Regions from separate parts of the Gordonia sp. B8661-1 genome, predicted to be linked through region 1. Evidence: riboswitches for the same ligand, from Rfam matches in the RefSeq annotation. Region 1 holds a riboswitch; the other holds the start of a gene.
What was found. A riboswitch is a leader RNA that binds a small molecule or an ion and turns the genes downstream of it on or off. The one in region 1 is predicted to bind S-adenosylmethionine.
Positions count from the first base shown of each region.

Region 2: it holds a riboswitch for S-adenosylmethionine, as region 1 does, so the genes downstream of both, AC4JJG_RS10495 (aminotransferase class V-fold PLP-dependent enzyme) here and AC4JJG_RS00790 (bifunctional o-acetylhomoserine/o-acetylserine sulfhydrylase) in region 1, are expected to answer to the same signal.

Region 1 is NZ_JCAHRL010000001.1:165,194-170,937, forward strand. Features, by position in the region: gene AC4JJG_RS00775 (ABC transporter permease) at 1-410, shown strand, start outside; gene AC4JJG_RS00780 (TetR/AcrR family transcriptional regulator) at 430-1,038, shown strand; gene AC4JJG_RS00785 (NADP-dependent isocitrate dehydrogenase) at 1,109-2,326, opposite strand; SAM riboswitch class IV at 2,751-2,870, shown strand; gene AC4JJG_RS00790 (bifunctional o-acetylhomoserine/o-acetylserine sulfhydrylase) at 2,935-4,251, shown strand; gene metX (homoserine O-acetyltransferase MetX) at 4,285-5,433, shown strand; gene AC4JJG_RS00800 (Hsp70 family protein) at 5,459-5,744, opposite strand, start outside.
Region 2 is NZ_JCAHRL010000004.1:86,996-92,739, forward strand. Features, by position in the region: gene AC4JJG_RS10475 (Rv0361 family membrane protein) at 80-592, shown strand; gene AC4JJG_RS10480 (rhodanese-like domain-containing protein) at 589-1,002, shown strand; gene AC4JJG_RS10485 (O-succinylhomoserine sulfhydrylase) at 999-2,198, shown strand; gene AC4JJG_RS10490 (isochorismate synthase) at 2,290-3,405, opposite strand; SAM riboswitch class IV at 3,497-3,609, shown strand; gene AC4JJG_RS10495 (aminotransferase class V-fold PLP-dependent enzyme) at 3,626-4,960, shown strand; gene AC4JJG_RS10500 (hypothetical protein) at 4,974-5,459, shown strand.

The sequences.
Region 1 (5,744 bases):
AGGCCGTCCTGGCGTCAGGGGTCGCATTCTGGTTGCTGGACATGATGATCCGGGGGTCTGTCGGCTGGGTGATGCTCTTCGCCATGGTGAACGCCATGCTCGGCGTCGGCCTCGGACTGCTGTGCAGCGCCTTCGCGAACACCGAGTTCCAGGCGGTCCAGTTCATGCCGATCATCGTGATCCCGCAGCTGTTCCTGTGCGGACTGTTCGTTCCGCGAAATCAGTTGCCCGACTGGATGGATGGACTGTCGCGCGTCATGCCGCTGACCTACGCCGTGCAGGGACTGCAGGAGGTGGCCACGCACGAGGGCGTCACCGGCCTGATGTGGCGGGACCTGGCCGTCGTCGTCGCCTGCACGGTCGCGGCCATCGCACTGGCCGCTGCTACGCTGCGACGACGAACCGCGTGAGGAGGAAGGACGGCGCACCATGGCCGCGACACGCCGCAGCGGTCGCCGCCCGGGAGGCGGCGACACCCGTGCGGAGATACTCAACTCGGCCCGGGAACTCTTCGCGCGCAACGGCTTCGAGACGACCACGATCCGCGCCGTGGCCGCGGCCGCGGGCGTCGACGCCGCTCTCGTCCATCACTACTTCGGTACCAAGCGCGAACTGCTGCTGGCCGCGATCGCCATCCCCGTCGATCCGGACGAGGTCCTGACCCCGGTACTGGCGGAGACCTCCGACGACGCCCTCGGCACCGCACTCGCCCGCGCGGTGTTCACCGTCTGGGACGGCGACGCACGAACCGCGGGCGTCGCGCTGATCAAGGCGAACATCACCGCGCCCGAGCCCGAACTCCTGCGGTCGTTCCTCGCCGAATTCATCCTGCGGGCCATCGGTGGCCGCGTCGACTCACCGGCCGGCAGCGCACACCTGCGCGCGAGCCTGGTCGCGAGTCAGATCTTCGGGGTACTCAGCATGCGGCACATCCTGCGTCTCGATCCCATCGCCTCGATGACCGTCGACGAACTCGTCGCACACGTGGGACCGGTACTGCAGCACTACCTCACCGGCGACCTGCCCGACACCTACTGAGCACCAACGCAGTCCGCCCGCCGTGACGGGTCACGGCGGGCGGACTGGCGAGCTGTTGATCAGCCGGCGGTCACTTCAGTGCGGCCTGCAGGTTCTCGTCGAGGGTGCCGAGGAATTCCTCGGTGGTCTGGTACGGCTGGTCGCCGCCGACGAGGAGCGCCAGGTCCTTGGTCATCTTGCCGCTCTCCACGGTGTTGATGACGACGTCCTCGAGCTTCTGCGCGAATTCCCGGACCTCGGGGGTGTTGTCGAGCTTGCCGCGATGATCGAGGCCACGGGTCCACGCGAAGATCGACGCGATCGGGTTGGTCGACGTCGGCTTGCCCTGCTGGTGCTGGCGGTAGTGGCGGGTCACCGTGCCGTGCGCGGCCTCGGCCTCGCAGGTCTTGCCGTCCGGGGTGAGCAGCACGGAGGTCATCAGACCCAGCGAGCCGTAGCCCTGGGCGACCGTGTCGGACTGCACGTCACCGTCGTAGTTCTTGCACGCCCACACGTAACCGCCCTCCCACTTCAGCGAGGAGGCCACCATGTCGTCGATCAGGCGGTGCTCGTAATGCAGTCCGGCAGCATCGAATTCGGCCTTGAACTCACGATCGAAGACGTCCTGGAAGATGTCCTTGAACGCACCGTCGTAGGCCTTGAGGATGGTGTTCTTGGTGGACAGGTACACAGGGTAGTTGCGCTGCAGACCGTAGTTGAAGGATGCGCGCGCGAAGTCCTCGATGGACTTGTTGAAGTTGTACATACCCATCACGACGCCGCCCTCGTCCGGGATCTGCACGATCTCGTGTTCGATGGGCTCGGAGCCGTCGGCCGGGGTGTAGGTGATGGTGACGGTGCCCGCGGCGGGCACCTTGAAGTCGGTGGCGCGGTACTGGTCGCCGAAGGCGTGACGGCCGATGACGACCGGCTTGGTCCAGCCCGGCACCAGACGCGGGACATTGGAGATGATGATCGGCGAACGGAAGATGGTGCCGCCGAGGATGTTGCGGATGGTGCCGTTGGGCGACCGCCACATCTTCTTCAGGCCGAACTCCTCGACGCGCGCCTCGTCGGGCGTGATGGTCGCACACTTGACGCCGACGCCGTGCTTCTGGATGGCGTGGGCCGCATCGACCGTGACCTGGTCGTCGGTCTGATCGCGGTATTCGATCCCGAGGTCGTAGTAGTCCAGATTGACGTCGAGATACGGGTGAATCAGCTTGTCTTTGATGAACTGCCAGATGATTCGGGTCATCTCGTCGCCATCGAGCTCTACGACTGTTCCTTCGACCTTGATCTTGCCCATGTGGCTTTGCGTCCTCCTCGGCACGACGATCTCGCAGCCCCTGATGCTTGTGGCCGGGCTGCATTTCTCAACCTAGTACGGCAGTGGATCAGTGCGCTCGTCACGGTGTAAAAAGAACGCGCGTACTGTTAGAGACAAGCATACTCGGTGGGCGTGACCCGATGCGCACCGACGGCACAAGTGTGAAACTCGTCCCGTCGGCGCTGGCCCCTACTTTGCCCGGCCGAGGCGGCAGATGCGATCGTGCGATTCCACCGTCCCTCACGAGACACGCGAACGCTTCGGCGCCCAGGCGCGACGAATGCACGGAGATCATGGGGACATGTGACCGTTTTCCCGCCTCACCAGCGAGCCGAGATAGTTGCGCCCGGTCAGATCGAGACGGTTCCGGCGCGCGGCCACGCATGCTATATCCTTGACGCCAGGTCATGAGTATCAGCGCGAAGCCCCGGCTTGCTGATCGGCAACCCTCCAACCGCGGTGGGGTGCTCCGGGTGATGACCGGGTTGAGGAACGCAGCAGCGTTTCCCGGCAAGCGCGGGTCCGAAGGTCGGACCCCACCAGGGTCTTCATGAACCCTGCCGACCGTAGAAAGTGATCAGACCGTCATGTCCGACGACACCACCGATCCCACTGCCAACTGGAGCTTCGAGACCAAGCAGGTCCACGCGGGACAGACCGCCGATCCGGCGACCAACGCCCGTGCGCTGCCCGTCTACCAGACCACCTCGTACGTCTTCAACGACACGCAGCACGCCGCCAACCTGTTCGGCCTCGCCGAGCCGGGCAACATCTACACGCGGATCATGAATCCCACGCAGGACGCCGTCGAGCAGCGGATCGCCGCTCTCGAGGGTGGCGTCGCGGCACTTCTGGTCGCCTCCGGCCAGGCAGCCGAGACCTACGCGATCCTCAACATCGTGGAGAACGGAGGCCATGTCGTCTCCAGCCCGCGTCTCTACGGCGGCACGTTCAACCTGTTCCACTACACGCTGCCCAAGCTCGGCATCGAGGTCAGCTTCGTCGAGAACCCCGACGACCCCGAGTCGTGGCAGGCCGCCATCCAGGACAACACCCGCGCACTGTTCGGCGAGACGATCTCCAACCCCAACAACGAGATCCTCGACGTCCCGGCCATCGCCGAGGTCGCCCACCGCAACGGACTGCCGCTGATCGTGGACAACACGGTCGCCACGCCGTACCTGATCAACCCGCTCGCGCTGGGCGCCGACATCGTCGTGCACTCGGCGACGAAGTACATCGGCGGCCACGGCACCGCCATCGGCGGCGTGATCGTCGACGGCGGCACCTTCGACTGGCGCGGCCAGCGGGACGGCAAAGACCTGTTCCCCGGCTTCACCACCCCGGACCCGAGCTACCACGGCGCGGTCTTCGCCGACCTCGGCGCTCCGGCCTTCGCACTCAAGGCCCGCGTCCAGTGGCTGCGCGACACCGGCGCCGCGATCTCGCCGTTCAACGCCTTCCTGCTCGCACAGGGCCTGGAGACGTTGAGCCTGCGCATCGAACGGCATGTCGCCAACGCGCAGAAGGTCGCCGCCTACCTCGAGGGCCACGATCAGGTCGAATCCGTTTCCTACGCCGGTCTCGAATCGTCGCCGTGGTACGAACTCGGCCAGAAGCTGGCACCGAAGGGCCAGGGCGCGATCATCGGCTTCGAGATCGCGGGCGGCGTGGACGCGGGCAAGAAGTTCGTCGACGCGCTGGAACTGCACAGCCACGTCGCCAACATCGGTGATGTGCGTTCGCTGGTGATCCACCCGGCCTCCACCACACACAGCCAGCTGACGCCCGAGGAGCAGCTGGCCGCCGGCGTCACGCCGGGGCTGGTACGCCTGGCCGTCGGCATCGAAGGTATCGATGACATCCTGGCCGACCTGGACAAGGGGTTCGCGGCCGCCAAGTGAGCGCCCGAATCATGACGCAGAGTGGGTGAAAACGTGTCAGTGAGCATCGATCCGCAGTTGCAGACCTCCGGTCGGCCCGATTGGGAAACCATGCCCGACGGGGCGATGGCGGAGGCCCGGATCGGATCGGTCCCACTGGACAACGGCGGACGGATCGACGACGTCACCCTGGCGTTCCAGCGCTGGGGGACGTTGTCGCCCACCCGCGACAACGTGATCCTCACCCTGCATGCACTCACCGGCGACTCCCATGTGACCGGCCCCGCCGACGACGTCAATCCCACCCCCGGCTGGTGGGACGGCCTCATCGGACCGGGATGCGCGATCGACACCGACGAATGGTGCGTCATCTCCGCCAACGTGCTGGGCGGCTGTCGCGGTTCCACCGGGCCGTCGTCGCTGGATTCCACGGGGCGACACTGGGGTTCACGATTCCCGACCATCACCGTGCTCGATCAGGTGCGTGCCGAACGCGCCCTGATCGACACTCTCGGGATCACCGGGCTCGGCTCGGTCGTCGGCGGTTCGATGGGCGGGGCCCGTGCACTCGAGTGGTCCATCGAATATCCGGAACTCGTGCGCAGCGCGCTGGTCCTGGCCGTCGGAGCACGCGCGACGGCCGACCAGATCGGTACGCAGACCACGCAGATCGCCGCCATCACCGCCGACCCCGATTGGCAGGGCGGCGACTATCACGGCACCGGCCGACGGCCCACCGCGGGCATGGGCGTGGCGCGACGCATCGCCCACCTCACCTATCGCGGCGAGGTGGAACTCGACGACCGCTTCGCCAACCTGCCGCAGAAGGACGAGCACCCCATCGACGGCGGCCACTACGCCGTGGACAGCTACCTGCAGCATCAGGCGGACAAGCTGATCAGCCGCTTCGATCCGGGTAGCTACGTGGTGCTCAGCGACGTGCTCAACAACCACGACGTCGGCCGCGATCGCGGTGGCGTGGCCGCGGCACTCGGCGGCTGCCGGGTACCGACGATCGTCGGCGGCATCACGTCGGATCGCTTGTACCCCTTGCGTTTACAGGCCGAGCTGGCCGAGTTGCTCGGCAACTGCGTCGGCGGGCTGCAGGTGGTCGATTCCGGCAAGGGACACGACGGATTCCTGACCGAGTTCGATGCGGTGAGCGATCTTCTCAAGCGCACCGTGGAACTCGCGCGCTCCTGAGCCCGGCCGCACGAGCTCGCGGGTATCAGCCCTCGGATTTCGGCGCGGAAGGCGTCTCGACGCCGGGCACCGGTGCCGCCGGGGTCTCCCGGTCAGGCGCCGCACGGTTCGGGGTGTCCTGGGCCGGGGCCGCGCCGTCGGGGCGCCGACCGTCTGCGGTGTTCGGCGTCTGCCTGCCGGTCGGCTCCTGCTCACGCGCCACCGGCGGTTGCTGCACTCCCGGCCCCGGTGCAGGCGTCGGCCGTGCACGCGACCACGGAATCCTCGGCTCCACCTGCTCCGGATCGATACCGGGCGGCAGCAATTCCGGC
Region 2 (5,744 bases), on a different contig from region 1:
CCACCAAAATCCTCTGTGAGGGTTGCCTCACTTCGAGCTGCGTTCCGGAGGCTCCCAACGCGTCGATACACTTTCCGACATGGGAAAAAGTCCACGTGACGACTCCGGACGCGCCGACGGCGCCGATGCCGTCGACCCGACCGCCGACGAGCGGCCGAAGTCCTGGAAGGACGCGTGGCCGTTCTTCGTGGCACTCGGGGTCGTGGTCGTCGCCGCCGCGGGCATCGGCATCTCCTACCTGGTGCGCCCCGCCGACGACCGCATGAGCGACACCGCACGGGTGCAGCACGCGATCAACGACCAGTACACGGCACGCAACGACCTGGATTACGCCAAATACCGGGGAGTCACCTGCGCGGCGGATCTCGCGGCGCCGACCTTCCCGACCGAGGAGGCGTTCCTGGACGCCAACCGGGAGTCGAATGAGGCGAACGGTCATCTGGTGATCCCGGAGATCCGGGAGCTGCGCATCGACGGGGGCCGCGCGACCGCGGACGTAGAGTGGCACTTCGACAACAAGCCCGACCAGAAGCAGGTGACGCCCACGGTCGTGGTGTCCGAGGACGGCAACTGGAAGGTATGCAGCTCGTGAGCTATGCCGGGGACCTCACGCCGCAGGAGGCGTGGACGAAGCTCGAGAACGAACCGTCGACCGTCCTGGTCGACTGCCGGACGCAGGCCGAATGGTCGTTCGTCGGCGTGCCGGATCTCGAGGTGATCGGCAAACAGACGATTTTCATCGAATGGAACACCTTCCCGGGCGGGACGCACAATGACGCCTTCGTCGCGCAGCTCCGCGACGCGGGGGTCACCGACGATCAGGACGTGATCTTCATCTGCCGGTCCGGTCATCGGTCCATCGGCGCCGCGGAGGCGGCCACCGCCGACGGCGTCGCGCGGTGCTACAACGTGCTCGACGGATTCGAGGGCGGCCTCGACGAGAACGACCACCGTGGGTCGGCCGGCTGGCGGGCCCTGGATCTGCCGTGGAGGCAATCGTGAGCAAGCAACTCCCCGAAGGGGTTTCGGCGGACACCCTGGCGGTGCGCGCCGGTCTGGATCGCTCCGGTTTCTTCGAGACCTCCGAGGCGCTCTACCTCACCAGTGGGTACGTGTACGACTCCGCGGCCGCCGCGGAACGTGCCTTCACCGGCGAGGACGAGCGCTTCGTCTACTCCCGCTATGGCAACCCGACGGTCGCGGTGTTCCAGGAGCGTCTGCGCCAACTCGACGGTGCCGAGGCATGTTTCGGGACCGCCAGCGGCATGGCGGCGGTCTTCGTCGCGCTCGGCGCACTCCTGAAGGCGGGCGACCGTCTCGTGGCGGCACGCAGCTTGTTCGGCTCCTGCTTCGTGGTGTGCAACGAGATCCTGCCGCGCTGGGGAGTCGAGACCGTGTTCGTCGACGGCGAGGACCTCGATCAGTGGGAGGCCGCGCTGGCCGAGCCCACCGACGCGGTGTTCTTCGAGACCCCGTCCAACCCCATGCAGACCCTCGTGGATGTCGCCCGGGTGTCCGAGATGGCCCACGCCGCGGGCGCAAAGGTGGTGCTGGACAACGTCTTCGCCACCCCGCTGCTGCAGCGCGGTATGGATCTGGGCGCCGATGTCATCGTGTATTCGGGCACCAAGCACATCGACGGTCAGGGCCGCGTGATGGGCGGTGCGGTCCTGGGTTCCAAGGAGTACATCGACGGCCCGGTGCAGACCCTGATGCGGCACACCGGTCCCGCACTGAGCCCGTTCAACGCCTGGACGTTGGTCAAGGGATTGGAGACGATGCGGCTACGTGTCGATGCGTCGACCGCCTCGGCATTGCGCATCGCCGAGTTCCTGGAGGCCGATCCGCGCGTGAAGTGGGTGAAATATCCCTTCCTGCAATCACATCCGCAGTACGAGCTCGCCAAGTCGCAGATGTCCGGTGGTGGCACCGTGGTGACCTTCGAGCTCGCCGATCGCGGCAGCGTGACCGGCAAGGCGCGGGCCTTCGAGGTGCTCGACGGGCTGCAGATCGTCGACATCTCGAATAACCTCGGCGACTCGAAATCCCTCATCACCCATCCGGCGACGACCACCCACCGTGCCATGGGGCCGGACGGTCGGGCCGCGATCGGGTTGAGCGACAGCGTGGTTCGATTGTCGGTGGGTCTCGAGGGCATCGACGACCTGCTGGCCGATCTGGATCGTGCCCTGGGCTGAGCTGCGGAAAACGTCGCGCTCAGCCCCCTTCGAGGGCATAGTGCCCCCGGATCACGCTGAGGACGATGTTTTCCGCAGCCTCGGGACGTGATCAGCCGGGTAGCCCGGCGATGCCGAGTGCGTTGAGCACCGTGCGCAGCTTCGCCGTGGTCTCGTCGTACTCGGCCTGCGGATCGGACTGCGCGACGATTCCGCCGCCCGCCCAGGTGCGCAGGGTGCGCCGGTCGTCGGCGATATGCAGGCAGCGGATGGTGACCATCCACTCGCCGTCGCCCTCGGCATCGGCCCAGCCGACGGCCCCGCCGTACAGTCCGCGCGGGCCCTCGATGGCATCGATGAGCGAGGCGGCCCGCGCGCTGGGAGTGCCGCAGACCGCGGGCGTGGGCGAGAGCCGGAGGGCGAGGTCGAGTGCGGTCGTCCCGGGGTCGCGCAGGATGCCCCGGATCGGGGTCGCCAGATGCCAGATCTCGCCGGTGGCACGGACATCCGGGGTGGCCGGTGCACTCAGCTCGTCACACAGCGGGGTCAGCTGTTCCCGCAGGTAGTCGACGACGAAGGCGTGTTCGAGCCGATCCTTGGTGGACTCCGACAGCCGTCGCGCCGCTGCCGCATCGGCCGTCGGATCGGCATGGCGCGGTGCGGAACCGGCGTACGGCAGGCAGGTGACCTCGCGGCCGCGCTTGCGCAACAACGCTTCCGGGCTCGCACCGACGAGCCACCCGGTATCCGGACCGCCCGCTGCTCCGACGTCGACCGCGAAGGCGTTGTGCTCGGCGTTGCCGCCGGCCAGCGCGCCCAGCAGATCGTCGACGTCGACGACCGGGTCGACGGTGAACTCGACAGCCCGGGCGAGGACGATCTTGTCCACCTCGCCGGCCGCTATGTGTTGCAGAGCCTGCGTCACGCGGGCGCGGTGGGTGGCCTCGTCGGGCGAGAGCGACATCGAGGTGATGCTGTGCGCCGCAGCCGGTCTCGCCGGCAACGGATCGACACCCGCGGACAGCCGTTCGGGGGCGACGAGGGCCGAGGGGGTGCGGATGTCGAAGGCCAGCGCCCCGGTGATCGCCGGGACGTCGCGGGAGCGCAGCGTGGTGGCGGCGTCGGCGGCGTCGGTGAATCGTCCGGTCACTCCGTGCCCACGGACCGTGCCGTGCGGACGCGACAGTACGAACACATCGGGGTGGACGGTGTGTCCGGTGTCGGGCATGTCCTCACGCTACCGGCGGACGCCGGCGGGGGTTTAACCCACGGTGCGCGCAAATTGACAGTCCCGGAGCCGGTGACGCACTCTGGGTGCAGGTCATGAGTGCCAGTGACAAGCCCCGGCTCGCTGGTCGGCAACCCTCCTTCGCGGTGGGGTGCTCCGGGTGACGACCTGGCCGTGGTCAACCGATCGCGGCAAGCGCGAGTTCCAGGAGATATCTGTCATGACTGCTGTGCTGTCATCCCCGTTCCGGACCTGCACCACCGGCATCGCCGACACCGTTCATCCGCTGCCGCCCGTGGCGGGTTTCCGGCCGACGATCAGCCCGTTGGCACAGGTCGTCGGTGCCGAGGAATGCGTGCCCGTCGACGGCGGGCGTGAGGTCAGGTACGCCAATCTCGATTACGCGGCGAGCGCGCCGGCGCTGTGTGAGGTGACCGAGGCGGTTAGCGAGGCCCTTGCCCAGTACGCGAGCGTGCATCGCGGTGCGGGGCACCTCTCACAGGTCACCACACGCCGGTACGAGGCGGCGCGGGACACCGTGCGGAGCTTTGTGCGGGCGCGCGCCGATGACGCCGTGGTCTTCACCCGCGGCACCACCGACGCCATCAATCTGGCCGCCCACGCGACCGTCGGTGACGTCGTGGTCCTCGACATCGAACATCACGCCAATCTGCTGCCGTGGTGCGCTCCCGACGCCGAGGGCAATCGACGCGCGCGGATCGTCGCGGCGCGGGACACCATCGAGGACACCCTGATCGCCCTGGAGGAGGAGCTCGCGTCGGCGCCCGCCGCCCTGCTGGCGATCACCGCGGCGTCGAACGTCACCGGCGAAGTGCTCCCGATCCGGCGGCTGACGTCGATCGCCCATCGCCACGGTGCGCGCATCCTCGTTGACGCCGCGCAGCTCGTCGCGCACCGGCCGGTGTCGATGGTCAGCCACGGCATCGACTATCTGGTGTTCTCCGGGCACAAGCTGTACGCACCGTTCGGTGCCGGCGTGCTGATCGGGCGAGCCGACTGGCTCGATGCCGCCGAGCCCTACCTGGCAGGCGGGGGTGCGAGCGCGTCGGTGGATCTGGCCGACGATGCGTCGGTCACCTGGCATTCCGGCGCCGCACGGCATGAGGCCGGCTCACCGAACGTGTTGGGCGCCATCTCGATCGCCGCGGCCTGCGAGGCGATCACGGCCATCGGATTCGAACGGATCGGTCTGCACGAGGAAGAACTTCGCGCACGTGCCGACGCGGGTCTGTCCGGCATCGCCGGGCTCAGCCGACTGCGGATCTTCGCCGATTCCTCCGACCGGGTCGGGATCGCAGGCTTTGACGTCGACGGTCACACCCCCCGCGCCGTCGCCGAATACCTCAGCGCCCACGCGGGTATCGGCGTCCGGGACGGCAAGTTCTGTGCGCATCCGATTCTCGACCGGCTCGGTTACGCCGGGGGAGCGGTGCGTGCCAGCTTCGGCCTCGGCACCGGCTCCGACGACATCGATCGGCTCATCGACGCCCTGACCACACTGACCACCTCCGGACGACCGGACCGCCACCAGTAGGAGATCTGCCATCATGACCGTCACCCTGGCCCCCGACCTCGCGTCCGTCCAGCACGCCACCGTCAGCATCGGACGACCCGCTCTGCGTGTCGCGGTCGCGGGAGACAATGTGGCTCTTGACTTTTCGACCGTGGTGCGGCGAGATACGTTGCGCGAGGCCCGGCGTGCCCGTTCGCTGCTGCGCGCGGGCTCGCACGATCCGGCGAATTTCGTTGTCGCACTGGAGATCGAAGCGGCCATCGCACCGCACGCGGCCTCCGCGCGCGCCTCGGTCGACGCCGAGTCGAATGCCGGGCAGCGCGACGGGGCCGGCCTCGCCGAAGCGACGTCCGCGACGATCCGCTACGTCGGTACGCCGCGTGGTCTGGCCTCCCTGATCCGGGATGTCTACGCCGCCGAGGTGGCTGACGCCGTGATCGTGGTGCCCATCGACGGATCGGCGACCGCGGGTCGCGTGCGCGAAGAGGTGCTCCCCCTTCTCGGCTCGCTCGACCGGTAGGTTCGCGCGACGATCCGTCCTCCCGTTCCGGGATGTGGAGCCCGCCGCAGAGACGAGTTATGTGTTTTGTCTCACTGTAATCAGCCTGTTACCGTTTGTTTACCGAGCAAAACTATCGCTGACCTGCGTAGATGCCGAATTTCGGAACCTGTATGCGTTCATTGACATGTGTCATTTCGTACACATAGGCTGCTCTCAGCTTCAGAGGCAGTGAGCTACGGGCGGGGGGCCGGCGCGAGAAGATTCTCGGTGAGTTCTTTCATGCAGCTGCATCGAAGTCGGGTG